4 regions of the Listeria rocourtiae subsp. hofi genome follow, and region 1 is predicted to be linked to each of the others. Evidence: riboswitches for the same ligand, from Rfam matches in the RefSeq annotation. Region 1 holds a riboswitch; each other region holds the start of a gene.
The links. A riboswitch is a leader RNA that binds a small molecule or an ion and turns the genes downstream of it on or off. The one in region 1 is predicted to bind S-adenosylmethionine.
Positions count from the first base shown of each region.

Region 2: linked by a shared signal. The riboswitch ahead of metK (methionine adenosyltransferase) and the one ahead of metX (homoserine O-acetyltransferase MetX) in region 1 are both predicted to bind S-adenosylmethionine.
Region 3: linked by a shared signal. The riboswitch ahead of metE (5-methyltetrahydropteroyltriglutamate--homocysteine S-methyltransferase) and the one ahead of metX (homoserine O-acetyltransferase MetX) in region 1 are both predicted to bind S-adenosylmethionine.
Region 4: linked by a shared signal. The riboswitch ahead of R8925_RS01215 (methionine ABC transporter ATP-binding protein) and the one ahead of metX (homoserine O-acetyltransferase MetX) in region 1 are both predicted to bind S-adenosylmethionine.

Region 1 covers NZ_CAUYTL010000040.1:1,063-4,704, reverse strand. The annotation lists gene R8925_RS13810 (GyrI-like domain-containing protein) at 1-420, shown strand, start outside; gene metX (homoserine O-acetyltransferase MetX) at 766-1,875, opposite strand; SAM riboswitch class I at 1,984-2,081, opposite strand; gene R8925_RS13800 (HdeD family acid-resistance protein) at 2,393-2,920, shown strand; gene R8925_RS13795 (LPXTG cell wall anchor domain-containing protein) at 3,084-3,642, opposite strand, start outside.
Region 2 covers NZ_CAUYTL010000018.1:37,543-41,184, reverse strand. The annotation lists gene ytkD (RNA deprotection pyrophosphohydrolase) at 1-81, shown strand, start outside; gene R8925_RS09070 (DUF2584 domain-containing protein) at 87-329, shown strand; gene R8925_RS09065 (hypothetical protein) at 384-665, opposite strand; gene R8925_RS09060 (thiol-disulfide oxidoreductase DCC family protein) at 791-1,144, shown strand; SAM riboswitch class I at 1,207-1,311, shown strand; gene metK (methionine adenosyltransferase) at 1,499-2,713, shown strand; gene R8925_RS09050 (carbonic anhydrase) at 2,869-3,642, shown strand, end outside.
Region 3 covers NZ_CAUYTL010000018.1:54,623-58,264, reverse strand. The annotation lists gene R8925_RS09140 (MFS transporter) at 1-979, shown strand, start outside; SAM riboswitch class I at 1,062-1,167, shown strand; gene metE (5-methyltetrahydropteroyltriglutamate--homocysteine S-methyltransferase) at 1,268-3,550, shown strand; gene R8925_RS09130 (aminotransferase class I/II-fold pyridoxal phosphate-dependent enzyme) at 3,623-3,642, shown strand, end outside.
Region 4 covers NZ_CAUYTL010000001.1:235,790-239,431, forward strand. The annotation lists gene R8925_RS01210 (methionine ABC transporter permease) at 164-814, opposite strand; gene R8925_RS01215 (methionine ABC transporter ATP-binding protein) at 798-1,829, opposite strand; SAM riboswitch class I at 1,957-2,066, opposite strand; gene R8925_RS01220 (DUF3006 domain-containing protein) at 2,137-2,367, opposite strand; gene R8925_RS01225 (MBL fold metallo-hydrolase) at 2,375-3,487, opposite strand.

The DNA of each region.
Region 1 (3,642 bases):
GAAGGACAAAACTTAATTGATATACCTAAATTTTGGGAAGAATCTTGGTCGGAGGGGATAATGGGACGATTGAAGGAGCTTGGAAATGGAGAGATTACGAAATATATGGGGATTTGTAGCATATCTGAGGAGCAAGCGCTAAAACAGGAAATGGATTATTGGATTGCAGTGGAGAGCACCGAAGAATTACCTAGTAGTATAGGGAAATTGGAAGTTCCAGGGCTACAGTGGGCTGTGTTTCAATCGATAGGTTCATTACCAGATGCAATTCAGCAAACATGGCAAAAAATCTATACGGAGTGGTTGCCAAATAGTAAATACGAACAAGGACCAGGACCTCAGATGGAAGTTTACGGGTTCGGAGATAATAGAGCAGATGACTATGAATGTGAGATTTGGATATCGGTTATACGAAAATAAATTTGGTATAAAAGAGTCTGGAAAAGAGCTCGCATTGTTGTGGCTGTTCGAATAAGTGATACGCTACAGCCACAATATGCCTATTTGCATCGCGAGTAGGCATTCTTTCAGGATGCTTAGATAGACAGGAATGGAGAACGATCTAGTGGCTCTGTTGCGAGCGTTTTCAGTCATCATGTATAGTCCTAATCTAAGCGTGAATTAAGAGAACGGTTAGCTCTTTAGGAAATCCCCTGAATATAAACGCTTTCGCTCGATTTTTTGTCAAGCAAGATTCACATCCTACTCGAAAAAAGATTGATGATATCTCGCTTATTTTATATGATAATGAGTTTTATCCCAGTTTTATTTTTTCAATTCTATCATCGAATGTTGCGTCAAAAAAGTACTAATTAGCGGGTGAAATTTCTCTACTTCGACCAAAAAAGCATCATGTCCATAATCTGAATCCACTTCATAATACGTCACTGGTACATCCCATTCCTTCATCAGTTCATAATCTCGGCGCAAATCATGAATTCGAAACAACTGATCGCTCGTCACACCTACTAGCAAATACGGAATCTGAATACCTGCAAACAGTGGTTTTTCATCCACGCCGTTCACCGTCACATCAAACAAATCAATCGCTTTTGTCAAATACAAATAACTATTCGCATCGAAACGCTCTACAAAAGAATCCCCTTGATATTGCAAATAAGACTCCACTTGGAAATGCTCTTTCGAAAAAGCGCCAGGGGAAGAATCAGCTACTGTAAATCGCTCAAATCGTTTCGAAAACAATTCACTTGTGCGATACGTCATCATTCCGACCATCCGTGCCGTTGCTAGCCCCCCCTCAGGTTGCCCAACATAATCCCCACCATTAAAATCAGGGTCATTCAAAATCGCCATCCGCATAATCAAGTTATATCCAATCGCCTCTGGACTTGCTGCCAAGGGAGAGGCTAAATTTATCACACTGCCCGTTATTGTTGGATAATCAATCGCCCATTGCGTTGCCTGCATCCCACCCATCGAGCCACCGATTACCGAAACGACATGCACAACTCCGAGCGCATCCAATAATTCCTTTTGCACCTTAATAATATCCTTAATCGTAAAACCTGGAAAATGCAATCGATATTCCGCGCCAGTTTTCGGATTTACAGAAGATGGCCCTGTTGTTCCACTACAGCCCCCAAACACATTCGTACAAACAATAAAATAGTCAACCGGATCAATCGTTTTTCCAGCACCAATAAAATCATCCCACCAACCGGCAACATCATCGCCAAAATGTTTTGCCGCGTGAGCCGTCCCAGTCAAAGCATGCTCTAGCAAAATGCAATTATCCTTCGCTAAAGAAAGTTCTCCATATGTCTCAAAGCCAACCACAATTGGTCCAATCGTCTCCCCATTTTCAAGCGTCAACGGTATTTCCTTAAAAAGCTCCATTTGTCTAAGCGTTCCCATGCAATCACCTGTTCTCTCTTTAAAATAGTCCAAACAAAAACCTCTCTATCAAGAGCTAAGTAAGCGTCAAGATGGAGAGGTTGAATAAACAACGATTCTACAATCAACAGCTTATCTTCGCAAAAATTGCTGGAATTAGCACCGTGATCAAACGTCCGGTTGCTAAGGTTTCACAGGGCCAGTCCCTCCACCTTTCTTGATAAGAAGCGTATTAAATTGGTTCTATCATACACTGATTTGGGCCCTGTTGTCAAGATAATAGACAGATTTTTCTAACATAAGAGAGCTTCAATCAAATTATGAATTTTTTAAGCGCCATCTTCCTAAGTAACGCTCCAAAAGTTACTAAAAAATATCAAAATTACGCTTGCATTTTAATTTTATCATCCAAATGTGACTAAAAACATAATTCATAAAATATTATTCAATACAATTAGTGTTTTAATCAATAGAAGTAGGGTAATATAAGCAACAGAGCCTAAAAGTTCTAATCATAAAAAAGGAAGTGTTACATATCATGAAAACATTTACACGTATACTGGTATTGCTTGCTGGTATCGCAATGATTTGTTTAGGAATCTGGTTTGTTGCTCACCCAGGAATTTCTCTACTATCATTCACATTATTTATCGGAATATTGATGTTAATTCTTGGAATGTTCCAAATTATCCAATATTTCTCTAACCGTAGCGGACAAAAAGTATCAGGCTGGATATTAGCAGAAGGCATTTTATCCGTATTACTAGGAATCCTGCTATTAGCCGACCAGTTAGAAGGAACGGTCACACTCGTTCTCGTTTTCGGTATGTGGGTTCTATTCGCCGGAATTATGCGTACAATCGGAGCATTTGCTGCTAAAAATGAAGGCGCACAAGGGTGGGGCTGGTTGTTAACACTAGGTATTTTAGGAATTATTCTAGGATTCATCTCCCTATTCAATCCAATCGTTGGAGCAATCGGTATTGTTATTCTTGTTGGAACATTTTTTATCGTCCAAGGAATCAACTGCATTGCAACATTCTTCTTCGTTGGTAAACTGAAATAAGATAGATGTAACTATTAAAAGGCAAAAAAATCCCAATGACTGGATTTTTTGCCTTCTTTATTTGGACTAAGGTTATCAGAAAGATGAAACTTTGAAACAATAAGTGAAGAGTTGGATAAAAAGAAAAGGCAGGGAAGTAAATTCCCCACCAATTTTTATTCAATTATCCACGTTTTCTAAGAAGTGCTACAGCTAGCCCAGAAACTAGGAAACCTGCAAATACCAAACCAGTAGAACTATTGTCTCCTGTTTTCGGTAGTTCTTTTAATGTTGTTGCTTTCACTGGTGCAGGTGCTGCAATAGGTTTAACTGGGGCTTTTTTGACAGTTTGAACAATTGCTGGCTTTTCAGCGTTATCGACTGGATTAACTTTGAGTGAATCGCCTTGGAATGTAAATTCAGAAACGTCACTGAACTCACCAGTATCCATATCCATACTAATTAGGAAAACAGTTTGTCCTTTAACAAGAGCCGCATCTAATTTAGCATGGAAATTGCCATTCTCATCAGCGTCAGCCATACCGAGAAGTTCTTCGCCATTTTCAGAAATAATAAATACAGTTGTAAGCGGTTCTGCAGTTCCGTAAATGTCAGTTGATGTTGTTTTTGTTTTATTAACTACTGGTGCGTCAAAGAAGTAGAAATCTTCTCCCATAACAGTATAAGTCAGCGTCACGCTAGAAGTATTACCACTAGCGTCTTCTGCGATAACCTCCACTGTG
Region 2 (3,642 bases), on a different contig from region 1:
AGTTTTTTTATGCAGGATGAAGGGATGCAAGTCGTGATTCAAGAAGCGATGCGCCAACTAAAAATGAATAATTGGAGGTAATAAGCATGGGAATGCCATTAGAAGTCAATACAATGATTGTAACAAAGGGAAAGGAAAAGCGGGTTTCAGATAATTTTTTCGAGTTGGAAAAGGCTGGATACCGGATTTATCCGATTGATGTTCCAGTAGAAGTTCGGACGACAAAAGAAAGTGAGACAAACGGTATTGCTGTGCCCCTAAAACTAATTTGGGAGGACAATAAGACGATTATTACATACGAGCTAATATCCTTGAATTCCAGTAATTAAACGACAAAAAAGTTGAGCCTAAGCGGTGCAAGGCTCAACTTTTTTAATAGTTACTTAGGCATTTGTTTTATTTGACATCCGACGAATCCAAGCGACAATGCTAATAATCAAGGAGAAAATATACTCTCCAAGTGTAGCGATAAAAATAGCAATCGCAATCTCAGCCTGTGCAACCCCGCCACTGTAAAAACTAATAAAGAATATAACTGCGCTTGCAATCAAGCCTATTGTTGCTAAAAAGTACTTGAACCAGCGCCATTTTAAAATAAATTCAAAAATGCACACAGCGATAATAAAAATCGCAAAAATAATCAAAGTTAACGTTGAAAATATCATAGTTTCTTCTCCTTTGGTGAACCAAGCATTCATACAATGTGGGAAATCCCAATGTATAAAGTTCATTTTAACATAGTTTAGGGAGAATGGTAAACAGGAAACATAATCTAAGGAGCTGAAATAGGATGAAGGATATTGTTCTATACGATCAAAACTGCCGATTCTGTAAGGCGACAAAACGACTCTTTGAAAAGCTGGATTGGATGCATGTCATTGAATGGAAACCGCTTCAAGAATCAGAGAACACTGGGTTTACGCAAGAGGAACTAATGCGCGAAATTCATCTCATTACCCCGAATGGTGATGCGAAAAAAGGTTTTTTTGCGATTCGTAGGATGCTATTGCGTTTTCCACTAACCGGCTTGATTGGACTCATCATGTATTTACCATTTCTAAAACCAGCAGGCCGTTTTGGATATAGTGTTGTTGCAGACAATAGAACATGTGATATTCGAAAAAAGAAGCAGGAGCAAACATGAAAAATTTTTGTGCGTGACAATAAAGCTGAAATATGTTACAATAACGTGAAAACTAAATTAAACTCTTATCCAGAGCGGTAGAGGGACTGGCCCTTTGAAACCCGGCAACCTACAAATATTGTAAGGTGCTAACCTGTGGCAGGAAGTGAATTCCTGATCGATGAGAGCGAAGGTATTGTAAATAATAACCTTCTCTCTATTCCGCGTGCAATTGGCAAATAGGGAGAAGGTTTTTTGTTGACATGGCATGAGTCATGTCATATAAAGCGTGAACGAGACTAGAAGGAAACAGACGATAAGTTCGCATTTTTGCAAACCACTTCGCGATGGAGAAGAAAAAGGAGGAAATAAAGAATGGCAAGAAACCGTCATTTATTTACGTCAGAATCTGTTTCTGATGGACATCCAGATAAAATTGCAGATCAAATATCAGATGCAATTTTGGATGCAATATTAACGAAAGATGCTGATGCTCGTGTTGCTTGTGAAACGACTGTAACGACTGGGCTAGTACTTGTAGCAGGAGAAATAACAACATCGACTTACGTGGACATTCCAAAAATTGTGCGTGATACAATTAAGGAAATAGGGTACACACGTGCAAAATATGGTTTTGATGCAGAAACATGTGCTGTTTTAACGGCAATCGATGAGCAGTCACCAGATATCGCGCAAGGTGTTGATGTCGCTTTAGAATCACGCGATGGTTCGGAAGACGCAGCGATTGATGCTATTGGAGCGGGGGACCAAGGCTTAATGTTCGGCTTTGCAACAGATGAGACAGAGGAATTAATGCCACTTCCAATCTCGCTAGCACATGCACTTTCACGTAAAATTGCGGAATTACGGAAGAATAATATACTCACTTACCTACGCCCAGATGCTAAAACACAAGTAACCGTGGAATATGATGATAATAACCAACCAATTCGTATCGATACGATAGTTATTTCTACACAGCATCATCCAGATATTTCACAGGAACAAATTGCATCAGATTTGCATAAACTAGTCATTGAAGAAGTCATTGATTCGCGACTTCTCGATGCAGAAACGAAGTACTTCATTAATCCAACAGGTCGCTTCGTCATCGGTGGACCTCAAGGAGATGCAGGTTTAACAGGTCGCAAAATCATTGTAGACACATATGGTGGTTATGCTCGTCACGGTGGAGGTGCATTTTCAGGTAAAGACCCAACAAAAGTAGACCGTTCAGGAGCGTATGCTGCCCGCTACGTTGCTAAAAATATCGTTGCAGCTGGTCTTGCTAAAAAGGTAGAGGTACAGTTGGCCTATGCTATCGGAGTTGCTCATCCAGTATCGATTTCTATAGACACATATGGAACGAGTCAATACAGTGAGCAAGATCTAATTGATGCTGTAAATAAATTCTTTGATTTACGTCCAGCCGGAATCATCAAGATGCTTGACTTACGTCGCCCGATTTATCGTCAAACAGCGGCATTCGGCCATTTTGGAAGATTGGATTTAGATTTACCATGGGAAAAAATAGATAAAGCACCACATATGAAAGAATTTCTATTAGAAACTGCAAATATAAATTCATAAACAGAAGCCTAGCTTTGGAGCCAATCCAGCTAGGTTTTTTACATATTTGATGCTTTCTTGTATAAAAAGGCCTATTTTTGTCACAAAAACTACACACACTTATGAATCATTATATAATATAATAATTAAGTTACTTAATGAAAGGGGTTTTCAACATGAAAACAAAACTATTAGCAGCTTCAGCAATCGCGGCATCACTTATCCTCGTAGCAGGTTGTGGTAATAGCGATGCGAGCAACGATACTAAAAAAGAAGAAAAAACAGCAAAAACAGAATCAGCAGCAAAACATGAAGATCATCTAGACTATCATGATCAAAAAGCGTGGCAATTTGAAGCGGGAGATACACAATCCCCAATCAATATTGAAACAGCAAAAACAGAACCAATGAAAGATGCAGGTACAATCGAATTAAATTATAATCAAAAAGTAACAGATGAAGTAGATAATGGCCATAGCATCCAAGTCGATGATGGTGGGCAAGCAACAATTAACGGTCGTAAATTTGAATTGAACCAATTTCATTTCCACGCAGAAAGTGAGCATACAGTTGATGGTAAACATTATCCAATCGAAGCTCACTTTGTAAATGAACATCAAGATAGTCGTTTAGCAGTTATTGGAGTTTTCTTTAAAGAAGGAAAAGCAAATCCGGCATTCCAAAGCATTTTAAACAATGTTAAAAAAGGGGAAAAAACAACAGTTAGCGAACCGATTGATGTAGCAGCTTTACTACCAACAAACAAATCATACTATCACTACCTAGGATCACTGACAACACCACCACTTTCAGAAAACGTGGAATGGTACGTCATGTCAACTCCGGTAGAAGTTTCCAAAGAACAAATTGAAGAATTTAACAAATACTACGACGGCAACAACCGTAAAATTCAACCGTTGCACGATCGTCCAGTATTAAAACACACAGAC
Region 3 (3,642 bases), on a different contig from region 1:
TTTACATCGCTTTGGATACAAGCCGATTATTGTTGTTGGAGGTGGACTTGTAGCTGTTGCTTTATTGATATTCCCACTCTGGTTTAATTTATATTTCTGGTTTATTTTACGTTTGCTGATTGGTGTGGGAGATCATATGTTGCACTTTTCTTCTCAGACTTGGATTGGGGCAATGAGTCATCCTTCGAAGCGTGGCAGGAATATGGCGATTTATGGGCTGTTTTTTTCACTGGGGTTTGCAATCGGGCCGCAGTTAGTGAATTTGATGGCAATTAATGCGAATTTACCATTTCTTATATCGGGCATTCTGGTTCTGATTGCTTGGGGACTTGTATGGTTTCTTAGGAATGAGTTTGTTGCAGAGAGTGCGGTTATACGTGAAATTTCTTTTTTTGGTAGTTTGAAGAGGTTTTCGGGTGTGTTTAAATTGGCTTGGATTGCAATGCTTCCGCCTTTTGTTTACGGGATATTGGAGACTGCGCTTAATGCTACTTTTCCTATTGTTGGGCTTCGTGATGGGATTCCACAGGCCATGGTCGTGACGATTATTTCTGCTTTTTCAGTAGGGACGATTTTATTTCAGGTTCCAATTGGGATTTTGAGTGATAGGATTGGTAGGGCTAAGGTTTTACCGATTTTTGTAGGAGTGGGGGCTGCATTATTTTTTGTGACGGCTTTTGTTTCTAATAGTATTTTATTGATTGCGATGTTTTTTGTTATGGGGATTTTTCTTGGGTCGATGTATTCACTTGGATTGTCTTATATGACGGATCTGACGCCGCTTGAGCTGTTACCTGCTGGAAATATTTTAGTAGGGATGAGCTTTAGTTTGGGAAGTATTATTGGCCCTTCTGCGACAGGAATCATGATTGGTTTATTCGGGAACGATGTGTTTTATTTTGTGATTACTGGGCTATTGGTTGTGGCTTTTCTGGCCTTGTTTTTTGGGAATGCTCGAAAAAGTTCGACAATAGTGTGATTTTTTAGTTGACAGGAATTTCATGGGATGGTAATATAAATTCAATACATCAGAACTGGATGTAATTAATTTCATATGATAACTCTTATTGTGAGTGGTAGAGGGACTGGCCCTGTGAAACCCGGCAACCTTTCAGTTTTTGAAAAGGTGCTAAATCCTGCGAAACATCATGTTTCGAAAGATAAGAGAGTGAATACGGATTTGTATTTTTAGATATTCGTAGCCTCTCTGGTCTTTGCTGGAGGGGCTTTTTATATGAAAAAAATAATGAAGGATTGGTGATGCGAAATGGCGAAAGTTCAAAGTTCAAATTTGGGGTATCCGCGTTTAGGTGAGAAACGTGAGTGGAAGAAGGCGCTTGAAAATTATTGGAATGCTAAGATTTCTGAAGAGCAATTACTTTCTGAAACTAAAGAATTGCGTTTACAATCTTTGAAAAAACAACAGGATAAGGGGATTGATTTGATTCCAGTAGGAGATTTTTCTTTCTATGATCACATTTTAGATACGAGTATCACGTTTGGAATTGTGCCAAAACGGTTTGGCTATGAGGCTGGGAAAGTGGATCTTGATACATATTTCGAGGTTGCGCGTGGGAATGATGGTGCCGTGGCTTCGGAAATGACGAAGTGGTTTAATACGAATTATCACTATATTGTGCCTGAGCTTGTGGATGCGAAGCCGCAGTTGACGGAGAATCGGGCATTGTTTTACTATGAGGAAGCGAAAAAAGAACTTGGTATCGATGGAAAACCAGTTATTGTTGGACCGATTACTTATTTGAAATTGGCAAAAGGGAATGCTGATTTTAAAGGGTTATTGAATCAGTTAGTTCCGCTTTATGGTCAAATTTTGAAGGAGTTGCAGGATGCTGGTGCGAAATGGGTGCAGATTGATGAGCCTTACTTGGCCACTAGTTTTGACAAGGAAGAGCTGGCTTTGTTTGAGGAAGTTTATGCTTCGTTTAAGGATGTTGCGCCTGAATTGAAGATTGAATTGCAAACCTATTTTGAAAGTCTTGATTATTTTGAAGAGGTTGTTAAACTGCCTGTGGATGCGATTGGTGTAGATTTTGTTCATGATCACGGGGAGTCGATTGAAGCGCTTGAGAAATTTGGTTTTCCTGAGGATAAAACATTGGCAGCTGGGGTGATTGATGGACGTAATGTATGGCGCGCAGATTTGGATGCGAAGTTAGCATTATTGGAGCGAATTGCAAAAGTTGTATCGAAAGATCGCTTGATTGTACAGCCTTCTAGTTCATTGCTACACGTACCTGTAACAAAAGCGAGTGAGTCTGATTTAGATGACGTGCTACTTGGAGGCTTGTCATTTGCGGATGAGAAGTTGGTAGAGTTAGTAGCGCTTACGGGGGCACTGAACGGGGATGCGGTTGCGACGGAATTTGCAGAGGCGAAAGAAGCATTATCAGCAATTAATGGATCGCATCACCGAAATAATGCGGAGGTTCAGGAAGCGATTCGCAATTTAGAGAATGTAGATGTTAAACGTGAATTACCTTTTGCTCAGCGGATTAAGTTGCAGCATGAGTGGTTACAGTTGCCCTTATTGCCGACAACGACGATTGGTAGTTTCCCGCAGTCGCCTGAGGTCAGGAAGAAACGCTCGGATTGGTTAAAAAATGTGATTACGGATGCGGAGTATGAGAAATTCATTGAGGTGGAGACGGAGCGCTGGATTCGGATTCAAGAGGATTTGGATTTGGATGTGCTCGTACACGGTGAGTTTGAAAGAACGGATATGGTGGAGTATTTTGGTCAGAAGCTAGATGGATTCCAAGCGACAAAATTTGGTTGGGTGCAGTCATATGGTTCGCGTGCGGTGCGTCCGCCATTGGTTTATGGAGATGTTGCGTTTACGGAGGCAATCACGGTGAAGGAAAGTGTTTATGCACAATCATTGACGGATCGTCCTGTGAAGGGAATGTTGACGGCGCCTGTTACGATTATCAACTGGTCGTTTGTGCGTGATGATGTGCCAGATTATGTGGTGGCGAATCAGGTTGGTTTGGCGCTACGTAAAGAGGTGGAGGCACTTGAGGAAGCTGGTATTCGTGTAATTCAAGTGGATGAACCGGCGCTTCGTGAAGGTTTACCACTGAAACGTTCGAGATGGCAGAAGTACTTGGATGATGCGGTATATTCATTCAAGTTAACGACAACTTCGGTTAAGAATGATACACAAATTCATACGCATATGTGTTATGCGGAGTTTGAAGATATAATCGATACGATTAGCGCACTTGATGCAGATGTAATTTCAATTGAGACTTCACGTAGTCACGGTGAAATTATTGAGACTTTTGAGAGAGTTGGATATGATAAGGAAATTGGTCTTGGTGTATATGATATTCATAGCCCGCGTGTTCCGACTACGGGTGAGATTCAGGAAAATATTCATCGAGCTCTAAAAGTGATTGATGCGCGTCAGTTCTGGGTGAATCCGGATTGCGGTCTAAAAACGCGTAAGGAGAAAGAAACGATTGCAGCATTGCAGGACATGGTGCGTGCGACGAAAGAGATTCGTGAAACGTACAAAGTTATAAAATAATAGGAAATGAGGCGCTAGGAACGGCATGATGTTGCTACTCTTAGCGCTTTTAAATTGATGGAGGGGATTGGATTGACAAAACTAAAAAAAGA
Region 4 (3,642 bases), on a different contig from region 1:
CGTATTTTCTAGTCTTTTTTGACTAAGCAACCAAACGAGGCGGTGGCGAGAAAGGCTTAGATTCTAGGCAAATCCGAGCAACGAGCGGAATGTACGACCTGTACATGAGCACCGTAGCACAGGCTTTAACGGCGAAGATGAGCCTTTCTCGCCGTCGCCGGCACTAGCGGCGACGAATTTTGCGAGAAATGAAGTTCCCTAAAGACTGAACACTCTGGACAATAACGACCAAAATAATAACTGTAACAAGCATCGTAATGTTATCATAACGCTGATATCCATAGGTAATCGCCAAGTTCCCAATTCCGCCAGCTCCAACAACCCCCGCCATTGCAGTAGCGCCTACAAGTCCAATTGTCGCAGTAGTTAGTGTTAAAACTAGTGAGCTCAGTCCTTCTGGTAGCATAAAGCGCCAGATAATTTGCCAAGCATTTGCGCCCATTGCTTGAGCTGCCTCGATAATTCCCTGATCCACCTCTAAAAGCGAGTTTTCAACAAGTCTTGCAATATAAGGCCCAGCATAGAAAACAAGTGGGACAATCGCTGCTTTGACGCCAATGCTTGAATCAACGATAAAGCGGGTGACAGGAATCAATGCCACTAGTAGAATGATGAACGGGACAGAACGCAAAATATTAATAATCGGATTCAAAATATTAAAGATTAGCGTATTTTGCAAAATATGACCTTTTCGGGTGACAACGAGTAGAACCCCAAGTGGAATACCAATAAGGCAGGCAAACAAGAGCGACCAAGTAACCATATAGAGCGTTTCAATAAATGCTGTGCTTAATTGTTCAGACGTTACTTCCATTTGCTCCAACCTCCTCTAATTTGACATTTTGTGTTGTTGCATAGGCGAATGCTCTCGCTATTTCCTCAGCCTCACCCGTAACTTCTACAATCATATAACCAAAAGCGATTGATTGAATTTCAGAAATATTCCCACTTAAAACGCTGACATTGACGTCGAATTGTTTCGCAATATTAGAGAGTAGTGGATTTCCTGAGGATTCACCCACAAATGTAAATTTCCAAACAGTCGCATTATGGGTCTGAATCAGCTTCCAAGCGCTCGCCGGGATGTCGTCATTGATAACTGTTTTGACAAAGTTTTTTGCAGTTTGAGACTGCGGATTTGAGAAAATATCGAATACTTTGCCTTCTTCAATAACTTGACCACCTTCCATAACCGCTACTCGATTACAAATTTCACGAATCACCGACATTTCATGCGTGATAAGCAGGATTGTAATATTGTATTCTTTATTGATTTTTTGCAGCAGTTCAAGAATCGCGCCTGTTGTTTCCGGATCTAGCGCGCTTGTTGCCTCATCACATAATAATACATCTGGGTTTGTCGCGAGCGCTCGTGCAATTCCAATACGCTGCTTTTGTCCACCTGATAATTGATCGGGATAGTTTTTTGCTTTATCTGCTAAGCCAACAAAATGAAGCAACTCCAGTACCCTTTTTTCTCGTTCTTTTCGATTTGTATGAATCAGTGCTAGTGGTATCGCGATGTTATCGAAAACCGTTTTGGAATTTAATAAATTAAAATGCTGAAAAATCATGCCAATCTTTTTTCGCTCTGCTCGAAGTTCTTTAGGCTTCAATGTCGTTAAATCCGTTCTTGCTACAGTTACAGAGCCTTTTGTGGGGCGTTCAAGCAAATTCACAGTGCGAATCAACGTACTTTTCCCAGCACCACTGAAACCGACAACACCAAATATGTCGCCTTTTTCAATCGTCAAGCTAACACCTTCTAATGCGGTTACTTCTTTGCCTCCACTTTTGAAGGTTTTTGTTACATTTTTGAATTCAATCATCCTATTCACTCCCTTTGTTGCCTTAACACAAAAAAATCTCCCCTTAAGTGAATAAGAGGAGATCCTAGTCCAAACATCTATGTACCGAATAATTATACAGTCATATTAATGCAGTCTTCGTCGTCTCATCTTATCTACCAAGCAAAATGAAATGCTTGTTGGAATTGGCACAGTATCAAAAATGATCTGTTGCCGAGGTTTCGTAGGGCCAAATCCCTCCACCTCTCTGGATAAAATGTGTAAGTCGTTATTTATTTTTTATAACTATATCGTTTATTTCGGATACTGTCAACTACTTTTGGAAAAGTTATTTGTTTTTGTTGCGCAATTGTTCTAATTTCGACGCGATTCGCGCTTTATTTTCAGCGGTTGTTTTTACATCTAGCGTTATTTGCATTCCTTCGATGAGGACGGAACTACCTTCATGAATATTGTTAGGTAACTTCGTTTGCGGGATGGTCCAAATTTGCTGATCCGGCTCAAGAAGAAAAATGGCTTTCCCATCCTCGATACGGTCTAAAATTGCTTTTTTACGCATGGTTCACCTACTTTACGGTTGCTTTGCCTTGTTCTTTAATTTGACGAACAATGCCATCGCCTATTCCGTTTATTTTCTTCAGGTCATCAATTGTTCGGTACGGCCTTTCCGCAATAATCTTATCTGCTAATACAGGCCCAACACTCGGAAGGTATTGTAACTCTTCTGCGTTTGCTGTGTTAATATTAATTGTTTCAGGTACTGGAATTGATGTTCCTGGTTCTTCTGCTGTTTGTTTTCCATTATTGCTCCCTGGTTGTGGCGTGCCTGATTTTTCTGTTGCCACATGAATTTGCTTGCCATCCGTTTCAATTGTTACCGTTCCTTCAACATCAGTTCCATATGTCTTGATATCACGATCTTTAAGCCATTGGATGACTTCGCGATGTGGATGCCCATAGGAATTGCCCTTCTCAGCAGAATAAACCGCGACTTCCGGTTTGACCGCATCTAAAAAATAAGGTTGATTCGATGTAGACGAACCGTGGTGGCCTAAATCAAGAATCTGCGCGTCTAAATCAAGACCGCTATCCACCATTTCCCGCTCACGCGATTTCTCAGCATCACCAGTAAAAATAGCGGCAATATCTTTGTACGTTAAACGAATCGCAATAGAGTCATTGTTTGCGTTATCCGAAAGTTTATCCGGGCTCAAAACTTGAATTCCAAATGGGCCGAATGTGGCTTTTTCACCGCGCCTTGGTTCTTTATACTTAGCATCTGATGCTAGCGCAGCATCGATTACGCGCTCATAAATGGAACTATTAAAAACGAGGCCATCCATCCAAATTTCTTTTGGTTTATATTGTTTGATTACTTTATCCGCATTACCGATATGATCTGAGTGCGGGTGCGTCAATAACAACAAATCAATTTTGGTGATATTCGCCTTTTCAAGATACGTCAAAATACGATTATCGTCATGTCTCCCCGTATCAATCAAAACGGTTGTACCATCGTCCGCTTGAATAAGCGTGCTATCCCCTTGCCCGACATCAAAGAAGGTAAATTTCGCGCCTTCTAGTGTGTTTTCTGTAACGCTCGATGTTTGTGTGCCATTCGAGCATCCAGCAATAAATAGGACTAAAATAATGCTCCATTTTGCTAATTTTTTCAAAATCTCAACTCCCCAATTCACTACACTTTAGCATAGCAGAATCGTCCCTCTGAGTAAATACTTTGTCGAGAAGTTGGGAGATTAGGAAAGATAAAACACGACCCGAAAATGAAAATAAGCAAGAATCTTTATATGCACCATTTTCTTACATGGTTTTA